DNA from 3 places in the Mesorhizobium sp. CA7 genome. Region 3 is predicted to be linked to each of the others. Evidence: riboswitches for the same ligand, from Rfam matches in the RefSeq annotation. Region 3 holds a riboswitch; each other region holds the start of a gene.
The links. A riboswitch is a leader RNA that binds a small molecule or an ion and turns the genes downstream of it on or off. The one in region 3 is predicted to bind cobalamin.
Positions count from the first base shown of each region.

Region 1: it holds a riboswitch for cobalamin, as region 3 does, so the genes downstream of both, LB552_RS22790 (CbtB domain-containing protein) here and bluB (5,6-dimethylbenzimidazole synthase) in region 3, are expected to answer to the same signal.
Region 2: it holds a riboswitch for cobalamin, as region 3 does, so the genes downstream of both, LB552_RS03725 (DUF1636 family protein) here and bluB (5,6-dimethylbenzimidazole synthase) in region 3, are expected to answer to the same signal.

Region 1 covers NZ_JAIUHH010000016.1:11,488-14,756, reverse strand. The annotation lists gene LB552_RS22800 (hypothetical protein) at 1-164, opposite strand, end outside; gene LB552_RS22795 (CbtA family protein) at 417-1,157, opposite strand; gene LB552_RS22790 (CbtB domain-containing protein) at 1,319-1,528, opposite strand; adenosylcobalamin (AdoCbl) riboswitch at 1,520-1,669, opposite strand; gene LB552_RS22785 (histidine phosphatase family protein) at 1,753-2,325, shown strand; gene LB552_RS22780 (PilZ domain-containing protein) at 2,477-2,749, shown strand; gene LB552_RS22775 (methyltransferase family protein) at 2,753-3,220, opposite strand.
Region 2 covers NZ_JAIUHH010000001.1:772,510-775,778, reverse strand. The annotation lists gene LB552_RS03735 (cobaltochelatase subunit CobN) at 1-45, opposite strand, end outside; gene cobW (cobalamin biosynthesis protein CobW) at 61-1,098, opposite strand; gene LB552_RS03725 (DUF1636 family protein) at 1,095-1,526, opposite strand; cobalamin riboswitch at 1,566-1,770, opposite strand; gene LB552_RS03720 (winged helix-turn-helix domain-containing protein) at 2,280-3,269, opposite strand, start outside.
Region 3 covers NZ_JAIUHH010000004.1:149,081-152,349, forward strand. The annotation lists gene LB552_RS10780 (pirin family protein) at 1-2, opposite strand, end outside; gene LB552_RS10785 (DUF2277 domain-containing protein) at 12-278, opposite strand; gene LB552_RS10790 (exodeoxyribonuclease VII small subunit) at 472-723, opposite strand; gene LB552_RS10795 (histone deacetylase family protein) at 727-1,653, opposite strand; cobalamin riboswitch at 1,769-1,947, shown strand; gene bluB (5,6-dimethylbenzimidazole synthase) at 1,990-2,721, shown strand; gene LB552_RS10805 (hypothetical protein) at 2,722-3,269, opposite strand, start outside.

The DNA of each region.
Region 1 (3,269 bases), on a different contig from region 3:
AACGGGCTTTCCTCGTCGCCGAGGCTGCCCGGCATCAAGCCCCAGAGGCAATAGGTGAATTGCAGATTGCCGTGATTGTAGAGCCGCCGGAAGGTCGGGTCGGTCGCGGTCTGGCGCTGGGCGAGGTCGAGGATCTCGCCGCGATAGCGCGCGATGACGGCCATCTGGCCGTGGGTCAGGCTGGGGATCTGGATGCCGGGAGGGGGCGGGGCCGAGGATCCGCCATGCGCTTGCGCGGATGTGGCGGCCAGAAATGCGAGCAGCGCCGCAACCGAGCAATTCCACGAAAAGTGTGCGGCGGTTTTCCGTCCGGAATTGCGAGAAAACGAAAGACCAAAGTGGCTCTGCGGTCGTACCGACCGTTGAGCCGCTTTGGCCGCCAGGGCGCAGAACCGTGGCGGCCAACGCATCGGATTTCAGGCGTAGCGGCGTGCCGGGCTGCGCTGGTCGCGCACCGCGACCACGCGTTCGGCAACCGCGCCGAAGCCGAGCCCGACGACGGTCCACAGCACCAGCTGGATGCCGAGCGAGGCGACGCGGAATTGCCACAGCACGGTCGCCGAGAAGTTCTCCGGCACCTCGTTGATGTCGGGCAGCGCCGCCTTCACCAAAGCGAAGACGACGAGGAAGGCGAGACCCGCTACGATCGAGGCGTTCCAGGCGCCGAGTCGGTTCCACAGCCGCTGCGCCAGGCCGACCGCCGCTACCATAGCCGCGATCGAGACGACGATCATGATGAAGAACAACTCGGTGCGGTAGCCGATGGTCTCGGCGTTGCCCACCGCCGGCGGGCTGGCCGGGTATTTGAGGCCGGGGACCACGATCACAGCCAGGAAGCCGAGTGCCGCGATCAGCGCCGAGGTGCCGCGCGGTCCGAGCGAGCCCAGCCGGCCATAGGCGTAGGCGAAGACCAGCGAGAACAGCCCGCCAAGCGCGGCGCCATAGATCAGCACGCCGGTTGCCAGGCCAATGCCGGCTTGCGTGGTGCGGCTGACCATCTCGGGCTCCGGCGCCCCGCCGGCGGCCTGGGCCTGCTGTTCCTCGAAGGCGATCGCCTTGTCGACCTGCGGCTCGCCATAGACGCGGGCGAAGGCGAACGCCAGAATCCCGGCGACCAGCCCGACAAGCATGCCGCGCAGCAAAAGTTTTCCAACCATGTCACTAATCCCTCCAAGCAATTCCAGGAAAAGTGCGTAGCGGTTTTCCGTCCGGAATTGCGTTAAGCCAACCTAGCAATTCCAGGAAAAGTGCGCAGCGGTTTTCCGTCCGGAATTGCGTTGGATCAGAATCGAAAGGGGTTCAGCGATGCTGAACCGCTTTAGTGGCAGGGGAAGCCGAGCAGGTGGCGGCCGTCATGCACGAACTCGTGCAAATAGGTGCCGCGGATCAGCGAGGTCGCGCCTTCTTCCGCGCCGACGAAATAGATCGCCAGCATCAAAAGCAGCCCGCCGAGGATGGCCCAGGGCAGAAGCTCGCGGACCGGAATCGCAACCGGGCCGTAGCTGGGGGCGAAGGTGGTGTCGGACATATTGACCTCCCTTGGGATACTGCGTCCCGTTGATCGAGTGCTGCGGAATAAGGCCTGACTTTCGGCTGGTGCCGATCACAGTGGCGCGACCGTGCCGGACTCGCACCGGCTTCCAATCCCGTATAGCATTAAGACACTTGTCAGTACTTCGTTCGCCTGTCAACGACATGTAATGGCGGCACGGCTTCGTGAGGCCTGTTTTTCGCTGGGCCACGGAGTTTTTCATGCTTGTCCGCCTGACGATGATCGCAAGCGGAGCGACGCCCGGGATGCGCAAGGGCCGCTTTCCGAACGACGAGCCGCCGGAGCCGCGCGCCCTCGATCGCGCGGACGCGCTGGCCGCTTCGCTGCGTCGGGCCGACCGTGTCTGGACAAGCCCGGCGCTGGCCGCGCGGCGGACGGCCGAGGCGCTCGGCCTTGACGCGGCGATCGAGCCGCTGCTTGCCGAGCAGGATTTCGCACGCTGGGCCGGCAAAAGTTTCGAGGAGGTGCAGGCCGAGGATCCGGAAGGCATGGCGGCCTGGTTCGCCGACGCAGACGCGGCGCCCCATGGTGGTGAATCGCTCGCCGACGTCGCCCGGCGGGCTGCTGCGCTGATGGAGCGGCTGGCCGGCGAGGGCGGTCACATCGTCACGGTGACGCATGCTGTGCCGATCCGCGCCGCCATCACTCATGTGCTCGGCGCACCGCTTTCCTCGGTCTGGAAGATCGACATCGAGCCGCTGTCGCTCACCGAGTTCCGCAGCGACGGCCGCCGCTGGGTGCTGCGCGCGAGCGGCGTCACTGTCGCCGGCTGAACGCCCGGGCGTGAACGCTCCATCCGTGAACCCGGCCGGCATATCAAGCCGGCACACCACTGTTTCAGTGATCGCTAACGGAACGGAAACGCCTCGCTGCTATCGTGCTGCCCCATGGCAAGGAGGACCTTGCCTGAGGAGCCCGCCGGATATGGCCAATTTTCCCGAGATCGAACGCCGTCTTCATGCGCGCGAATTCGTGCTCAAGGAAGCCACGATCATCGCCGCCGGCGTCAGGATCGGCTGCTCGGTCAGAAATCAGCACGAGCAGGGCGCGGAATTGCGCGTCGGTGCCGATGTGGAGATTCCGGACCGCTTTCTGCTCGAGGTCCCGGCCGACGATACGGCCTATCGCGCTTTGGTGCGGTGGCGGCGCAACGACCGCGTCGGCGTGGCGCTCTACAGCAACGCGCCAAAGGACTGATGCTCAAAAATAGCGGCGCACGCTCGCCCTGTAGGCGCGGTAGGGTTCGCCGAACTTGCGTTCCAGATAGGCCTCCTCGCGCAGCACCACGCCGTAATGCAGGACGGGGAAGCTCGCGATGGTCGCGATGACGGCCCACCAGCTGTCAAAGAGCAGCCCGATTCCGAGAAGCAGTCCCATCAAGCCGACATAGAGCGGGTTGCGGGTGAAGCCGAACGGGCCGCCGGTGATGATCGCGGTGGTCGGCAGCGTCGGGTTCACATTGGTGCCGCCGCGCAACATCGTCGAGCGTCCCCAGGCGATGATCGCAACCGCCAGTGCTGCCAGCACTATGCCGAGCACGATGGTCAGCGGGCGGCCGCCGATCGCCAGCGGCCAGACATAGCGCAGCGCCAGCATCGCGATCAGCGCCACGAGAAAGAGCAGCGGCGGAAACACCGCCACGCCCGGATTGTCCGCTTTGTCATCCATAGCCATTTTCATCGACCGGGCGCCATTGCCGCCACTATGCACGGACGCG
Region 2 (3,269 bases), on a different contig from region 3:
GGCGAGATCGTCGAGCGAAGCGGATGTGGTGGCGAGGATGTGCATTGTGGTCGGATTGCCTCAGCCGGCGAGGATACGCTCGATTGCCGGACGGTTCAGCCCCTTGAGGCCGATGACGACGAGCCGCGAGCGGCGGTCGTCCTCGGCCGTCCAGGCGCGGTCGTAATAGTGGTTGACGCGCGGGCCGACAGCCTGCAGCAGGAGCCGCATCGGCTTGCCGCCGACCTCGACGAAACCTTTGACGCGCAGCACATTTTCCTGCTCGGCGGCAAGGGCGACGCGCTTGGCCAGCTCGTCGGGATTGGCGATCGACGGGATGTCGAGGACGAAGGAATCAAAATCGTCGTGCTCGTGATCGAGCTCGTCGTCGTGATGGGTCTTGCGGTTCTCGATGTCGTCCTCCACCGCAAGACCAAGGCCGAGCAGCACCGAGGGATCGACCTTGCCCTGCGACGTCGGCACGACCTTGACCGCACGCGCGACATGCTCGCCGATGACGGCGTTGGCACGGGCGGAGCCCGCCGCATCCATCAGGTCGCTCTTCGACAGGATGATCAGGTCGGCGCAGGCGATCTGGTCCTCGAATACCTCCTCGACCGGATCGTCATGGTCGAGGGAATCGTCCGCCGCACGCTGCGCCTGCAGCGCGTCCATGTCGGAAGCGACGCGGCCGTCGGCCAGAGCGGGGCCGTCGACCACGGCGACGACGCCGTCGACGGTGACGCGGCTCTTCACGGTCGGCCATTGGAAGGCTTGCACCAAGGGCTTCGGCAGAGCGAGACCGGAGGTTTCGATCAGGATGTGGTCGACCTTGGGGTTGAGCGACAGGATCTGGTCGAGCGCCGGCACGAAATCGTCGGCGACGGTGCAGCAGATGCAGCCATTGGCGAGCTCAACAATGTTTTCTTCCGGACAAGAGTCGATGCCGCAGCCTTTCAGGATCTCGCCGTCGATGCCGACATCGCCGAACTCGTTGACGATGATCGCCAGCCGCTTGCCCTTGGCGTTCTCGATCAGGTTGCGGATCAACGTGGTCTTGCCGGCGCCGAGGAAGCCGGTGACGACGGTGCAGGGAACACGGGAAACGGATGCGTTCATGGTCGGTCCTTCAGCATGTCGAGGGGAGGGATGCGGGCAACCAGGCCGCGCTTGAGAGAATCGGGCCGGCCGCGCCAGGGGATGAGGCCATCGGTCGAGGTGGCGAAGAGCTTTGCGCCGGCGACGAGATCGGCGCCGCTGGTCGTGTTCAGATCGCCGAAGACGTAGCTCCAGCAGCCGTCGCGCAGCAGCGCGGCGCTTAGCCGGCGCTTGCAGTTGCCGAGGCATTCGACGGTACGGATGTCGATCTTTTCGCCGCAAGCAGCCCGACGCGTGTCTTCGGCAAGCAGCGCGCCGGCGCGCGGATGCGCATCCGACCCGGTCTCGTCGCGGCAGGATGAGCAGACGATGACGGTGGCGCCAGCCAAAGCATCGGGCTCGGACGGAATGTCCGCGCTGTTTGCCGGGAAACTGCCGTTGCGATCCAAAACCATGCTCCTTGCCCGGAAAACCCGCCGGGCATTCGGATACTTAAAGTCTCAGACGGCAGGTCTCCTGGCTCGCGGGTCGTCACCCTGAATGCCGCCTTCCCGGGAACATCCCAGTGGTTTTCGGCAGAGGCTCGTCGCTTACAGTTGCGGGGACAGCCGCGGATTTGGGCTTTCGGCCCGCACCGCATTCCCTCTTGGCTCCTCCCTTTGCCGGGAGAAGACCGTCTGGGTCAGGATTTAGAGGGTTCAGGGGGCTGGAGTCAACGACTGGCTTAGTACCAGCCTTTTGGCGGCTTTATGGGTTTGAGGTATGGACCCACAAGTTTGCGAGGCGGTGAGGCCACGGGCGCCATACTTAACGAACAGCCGTGCTGGCAAACCGGTTCCCACATCAAGACGAAGCGATTGGCGTCGAACTTCGGCTCATGAACTATTATATAGCGCTGCCCTACCGGCAATAAGCCACAGGCGCCTGCGATCTGCTTGTCGATCGTTCCAAACTCCAACCACCGCAGAAGAAGCGCCGTCACTTCTTTTGGCTGCATACCGGGTGCAATGTGGCCGCCACAGAAAATGACTGGACGCGTGACCTCTACCCATTCCTCTCGGTAAGCACCTGTCGCATATGATGGCGACGCTAAGGTCAGGTAGGCCAAGACCAGACATATCGAGCGCCTGAAAACCATCGCAACCGATCCTAACCACAGTTGGGATGTTCTATTTTTGTTCACTCTCCCTGTCAACGCGCAGCTACGACACCGCGATGTCGGCCAGCGCCGGCCCGAGGTCGCCGGCCGGCGTCACCTCGATCGCCTCCAGGCCAAGCCAGCCTTGCATCTGCTTCAACTCGTCGAAGAGCTGTGCGGCCGTTTCGGCGGGGGCCTCGGCTTCGGCATAGGCGGCATGGACGCGCAGCACGCTGGCTGGGCGGTCGGCCCTCAGGTCGACGCGGGCGACGATGCGGTCGCCGAGCAGGAAAGGCAGCACATAATAGCCATATTGGCGCTTTTCCGCCGGCGTGTAGATCTCGATGCGGTAGTGGAAATCGAAGAGTTTCTCCGTCCTGGTGCGTTCGAAGACGACGGGATCGAAGGGGGCGAGCAGGGCGCGCGCTTCTATCCGGCGCGGGAAACGGGCGTCCTTGTGGAGATAGGCGGTCTTGTCCCAACCTTCGACCTTCACCGGCAGCAATTCGCCGGCTTCGACCAGGTCCTCGATACGATCCTTCGTGTCGCCCGGCGCGAGACGAAAATAGTCGCGAAGGTCGCCATAGGTGGCGATGCCATGGGCGCGGGCGGAAATGCGCAGCAATTCGCGATGCGCGTCCTCGACCGAGGGTACGGGCAGGTCGAGGACCGCCTGCGGCAAAACGCGCTCGGGCAGGTCGTAATAGCGTTCAAAGCCGCGGCGGTAGGCGGTGGTGATGCGCCCGGCCCAGAACAGCCATTCGAAAGCGTGCTTGGCCTCGCTCCAGCCCCACCAGCCGCCATTGCCCTTGTGGCCTTCGATATCGGAGGCGGCGATCGGACCGCGATCGGCGACCTCTCTATATATCTCATCGATCATTTCCTTGCGCTCACGGCCCCATTTCGCCAGGCCGAGATACATCTCGTCGCCCTGCTCGGCGCGCTCCATGCGCCAGCGCATCAAAGGGTAGGTCTCGACGGGCAGGAACGACGCCTCATGCGCCCAGTATTCGAACACGGCGCGCTTGCGGGTGACTGCGGCATTGTCGAGCAG
Region 3 (3,269 bases):
ATGTCGGATCCTCAGGCGAAACGCAGCGCCGACCTGGCCTTCGCCTTGGCAGCTTCTTCCTCGCGGTTGCGCGGTTCCTGATTGGTTTCGAGCGAATCGATCAATTCGCGCGCGACAGCCGCGATCGCCTCGACGGCATGGTAGAAGGCATGCTCGTTGCGCTTGGACGGCTTGGTCGAGCCGCTAAGCTTGCGCACGAATTGCAGCGCTGCGTCATGCACTTCGTCATTGGTCGCCGGCGGCTCGAAATTGGCCAAGGTCTTGATGTTGCGGCACATGGCTTGAACTCCTTACCTGCTTTCTCTGCCCTTACCCGGTCTGAGATCATCCGCTGAGGTGTTGAGATTCAGGTCAGGCCGAGCCGAAAATGGTGGTTTCCGAGAACCGGAGCGGAGCGTACTTGAAGTACGTGAGCACCGGAAGCGCAGGAAGTTGCCATTTGCAGGCCGGCCTCACCTGAATATCAACACCTCAGTCGGCGTCCAGCGGTTCAGTTCCCACCGGCTTGCCGTCGCGCGACAGCCTGATCTTCTCGACCTTGTCCTCGGCCGCTTTCAGCAGCCGGTCGCAATGCGCCTTCAGCGCCTCGCCGCGCTCATAGATCTTGATCGACTGGTCGAGCGGGACGTCGCCGCGCTCAAGATCATCGACGATCTTCTCCAACGCGTCGAGCGCCTGTTCGAAGCTCATCGCCTTGACGTCCTCATTGCCTTCCAATGCCATACTCTATCCCTTCATCAGCCGCCCGACATGGGCGGCGACTGAAAATGCCAGTCCCTGCAGATCGTAGCCGCCTTCCAACAGGCTGACGAGCCTGTTGGAGCTATGGCGCCCGGCGCGCTCCATCAACTGGCCGGTCGCCCAATCGAAATCGTCCTCGGTCAGGTTGATCTCGGCCAACGGGTCGCGATGGTGCGCATCGAAGCCCGCGGAAATGATGATCAGGTCTGGCGCGAACGCGTCGATCGAGGGCAGCACGCGCGACAGGAAGGCGTCGCGGAAGAGATCGCTCCCCGTCTGCGGCGCCAGCGGCGCGTTGACGATGTTGCCGGCGCCGGTCTCGTTCTTCGCGCCGGTGCCCGGGTAAAGCGGCATCTGGTGCGTCGAGCAATAGAGCACCGATGGGTCGTCCCAGAAGATGTCCTGCGTGCCATTGCCGTGATGAACGTCCCAGTCGACGATGGCGACACGCTCGGCCTGGTGCTTCTTCTGCGCGTAACGGGCGGCGATCGCCGCCGTGTTGAACAGGCAAAAGCCCATCGCCGTAGTCTTTTCGGCATGATGGCCGGGCGGACGGGCGGCGACGAAGACGTTTGCCGCACGGCCCTCGAAGACGTCGTCTACCGCCGCGTTGGCACCGCCGATCGCGGTGATCACGGCCTGCCAGCTTTTCGGGCTGGCGCTGGTGTCGGCGTCGATCGACACGATCCCGCTCTCAGGGATCGCCCCGCGCACGCGCTCGACGAAATCCTCCGGGTGCGCATAGAAGATCGTTTTCTCGTCGCCTTCCGGCGCCTTGACGCGGTCGAGCGCCGAAAACGCCTCGTCGTCGAGCACGCGCTCGATGGCACGCAGGCGGTCGGGCCGCTCGGGATGGCCGGGCGGCGTGAGGTGTTCGAGGAAGATCGGGTGCGTATAGAGACGGGTGGCCATGGCGCCTAATCTAGGGACCTGGCGGCCGAATGACCATGTTTGGCAGGCCGAATGGCTGGGGAAATCGCGTCTTGCCGTGTCGCTAACGCCATTGGCGCGGCCCAAGCTTCGCTGTAAGGTCGCATCGCTGCCAGGTGCCCGCGACGCGGGAGAATCGGGAACACGGTTGAACTCCGTGGCGTGCCCAACACTGTAAGGGGGACCGCGCCGGCAAACGCCACTGTCGAAGACGGGAAGGCGCCGGATGCGGGACGATCCCGAGCCAGAAGACCGGCCCGGCAGACATGGTTTTCCGCTTGGTCAGGCGGCGGACTGCTTGTCGCAAGGGGAAAAGCGATGACGGCAGCAGCGATCGCCGCGAGCGGCGACGACTTTGACCAATTGGCGCGCGACGCGGTCTACCGGGCCATGTTCACCAGGCGCGACGTGCGCAGCCATTTCGTCCACGACGATCTCGATGACAATGTGCTGGCGCGGCTCATCACCGCCGCGCATCACGCCCCGTCGGTCGGCTATATGCAGCCGTGGAATTTCATCGTCATCCGCGACGCCGAGCGGCGCAGACAAGTGCGCGACCTGTTCCTCGCCGCGCGCGAGCAGGAGCTGCCGGCGATCGAAGCGGAGCGGCAGGCGCTCTACAGGAAACTGAAGCTCGAAGGCATCTGCGAAAGCGCGCTCAACCTGTGCATCACCTGCGACCGGCAGCGGTCGAAGGACTCGCCGCTCGGACGTTGGCACAATCCGGAGATGGATCTCTACAGCACCGTCTGCGCGGTGCAGAATTTCTGGCTGGCGGCACGGGCCGAAGGTGTCGGCGTCGGCTGGGTAAGCATCATCGAGACCGAGGCACTGAAGCGGCTTCTCGCGATCCCGGAGCATGTCACGCCGATCGCCTATCTGTGCGTCGGCCGCGTCTCGGCCTTCGCGCCGAAGCCGGACCTCGAGGCGCATGGCTGGGGCAAGCGCCTGCCGCTGCCCGAACTGGTCATGAGCGAGACGTTTCGCGGCGCCGGCGAGGCGCCGCTTAAATCGGCAATCGCAAAGCTCGGCAGCGCATCAAAGCCGTGATCAGGCGGCCCTCGGCGTATCCCAGCGCGAGCCGCCGCCGAAAGAGCCCAGCGCCTTGTCGCGCAGTTCCCTGAATTTGGACGAGGTCTCGGCGAGCCGGCGGTCCCATTCGGGATTGGGCGCCTGGCCTTCGATGGCTTCGAAATAGACCTGCATCAGCGAGGCGATGGCGAAGGGCTCGATGAAGGCTGCCTTGAAGGCCCAGGCGAAGACGATGGCCAGCACGAAGGCCCAGCCGGCAAGCTGGCCCGGCATGACCCACAGAATGGCGGCCGCGGGCGCCAGCATCAACAGGAAGATGACGAAGGACACGCCCCACATGATCGCCGCCAACCAGACGGCGTTCTTGACCATGTGCCTGCCGTTCTGCGCGTAGAGCACGACGCCTTGCCTTGCCGTCTCGAAAGGCGAGCTCGAATTGATGCGGATGTTGTAGCCGAGGATGATCTCGTCGACATAGGTCAGCGACAGGCGGATCACCGTGTTGATGAAGCTGACGATGCCGCTCAGGCCCGGAATGGGCAGGAAGGCGGCGATGCCGCCGATCA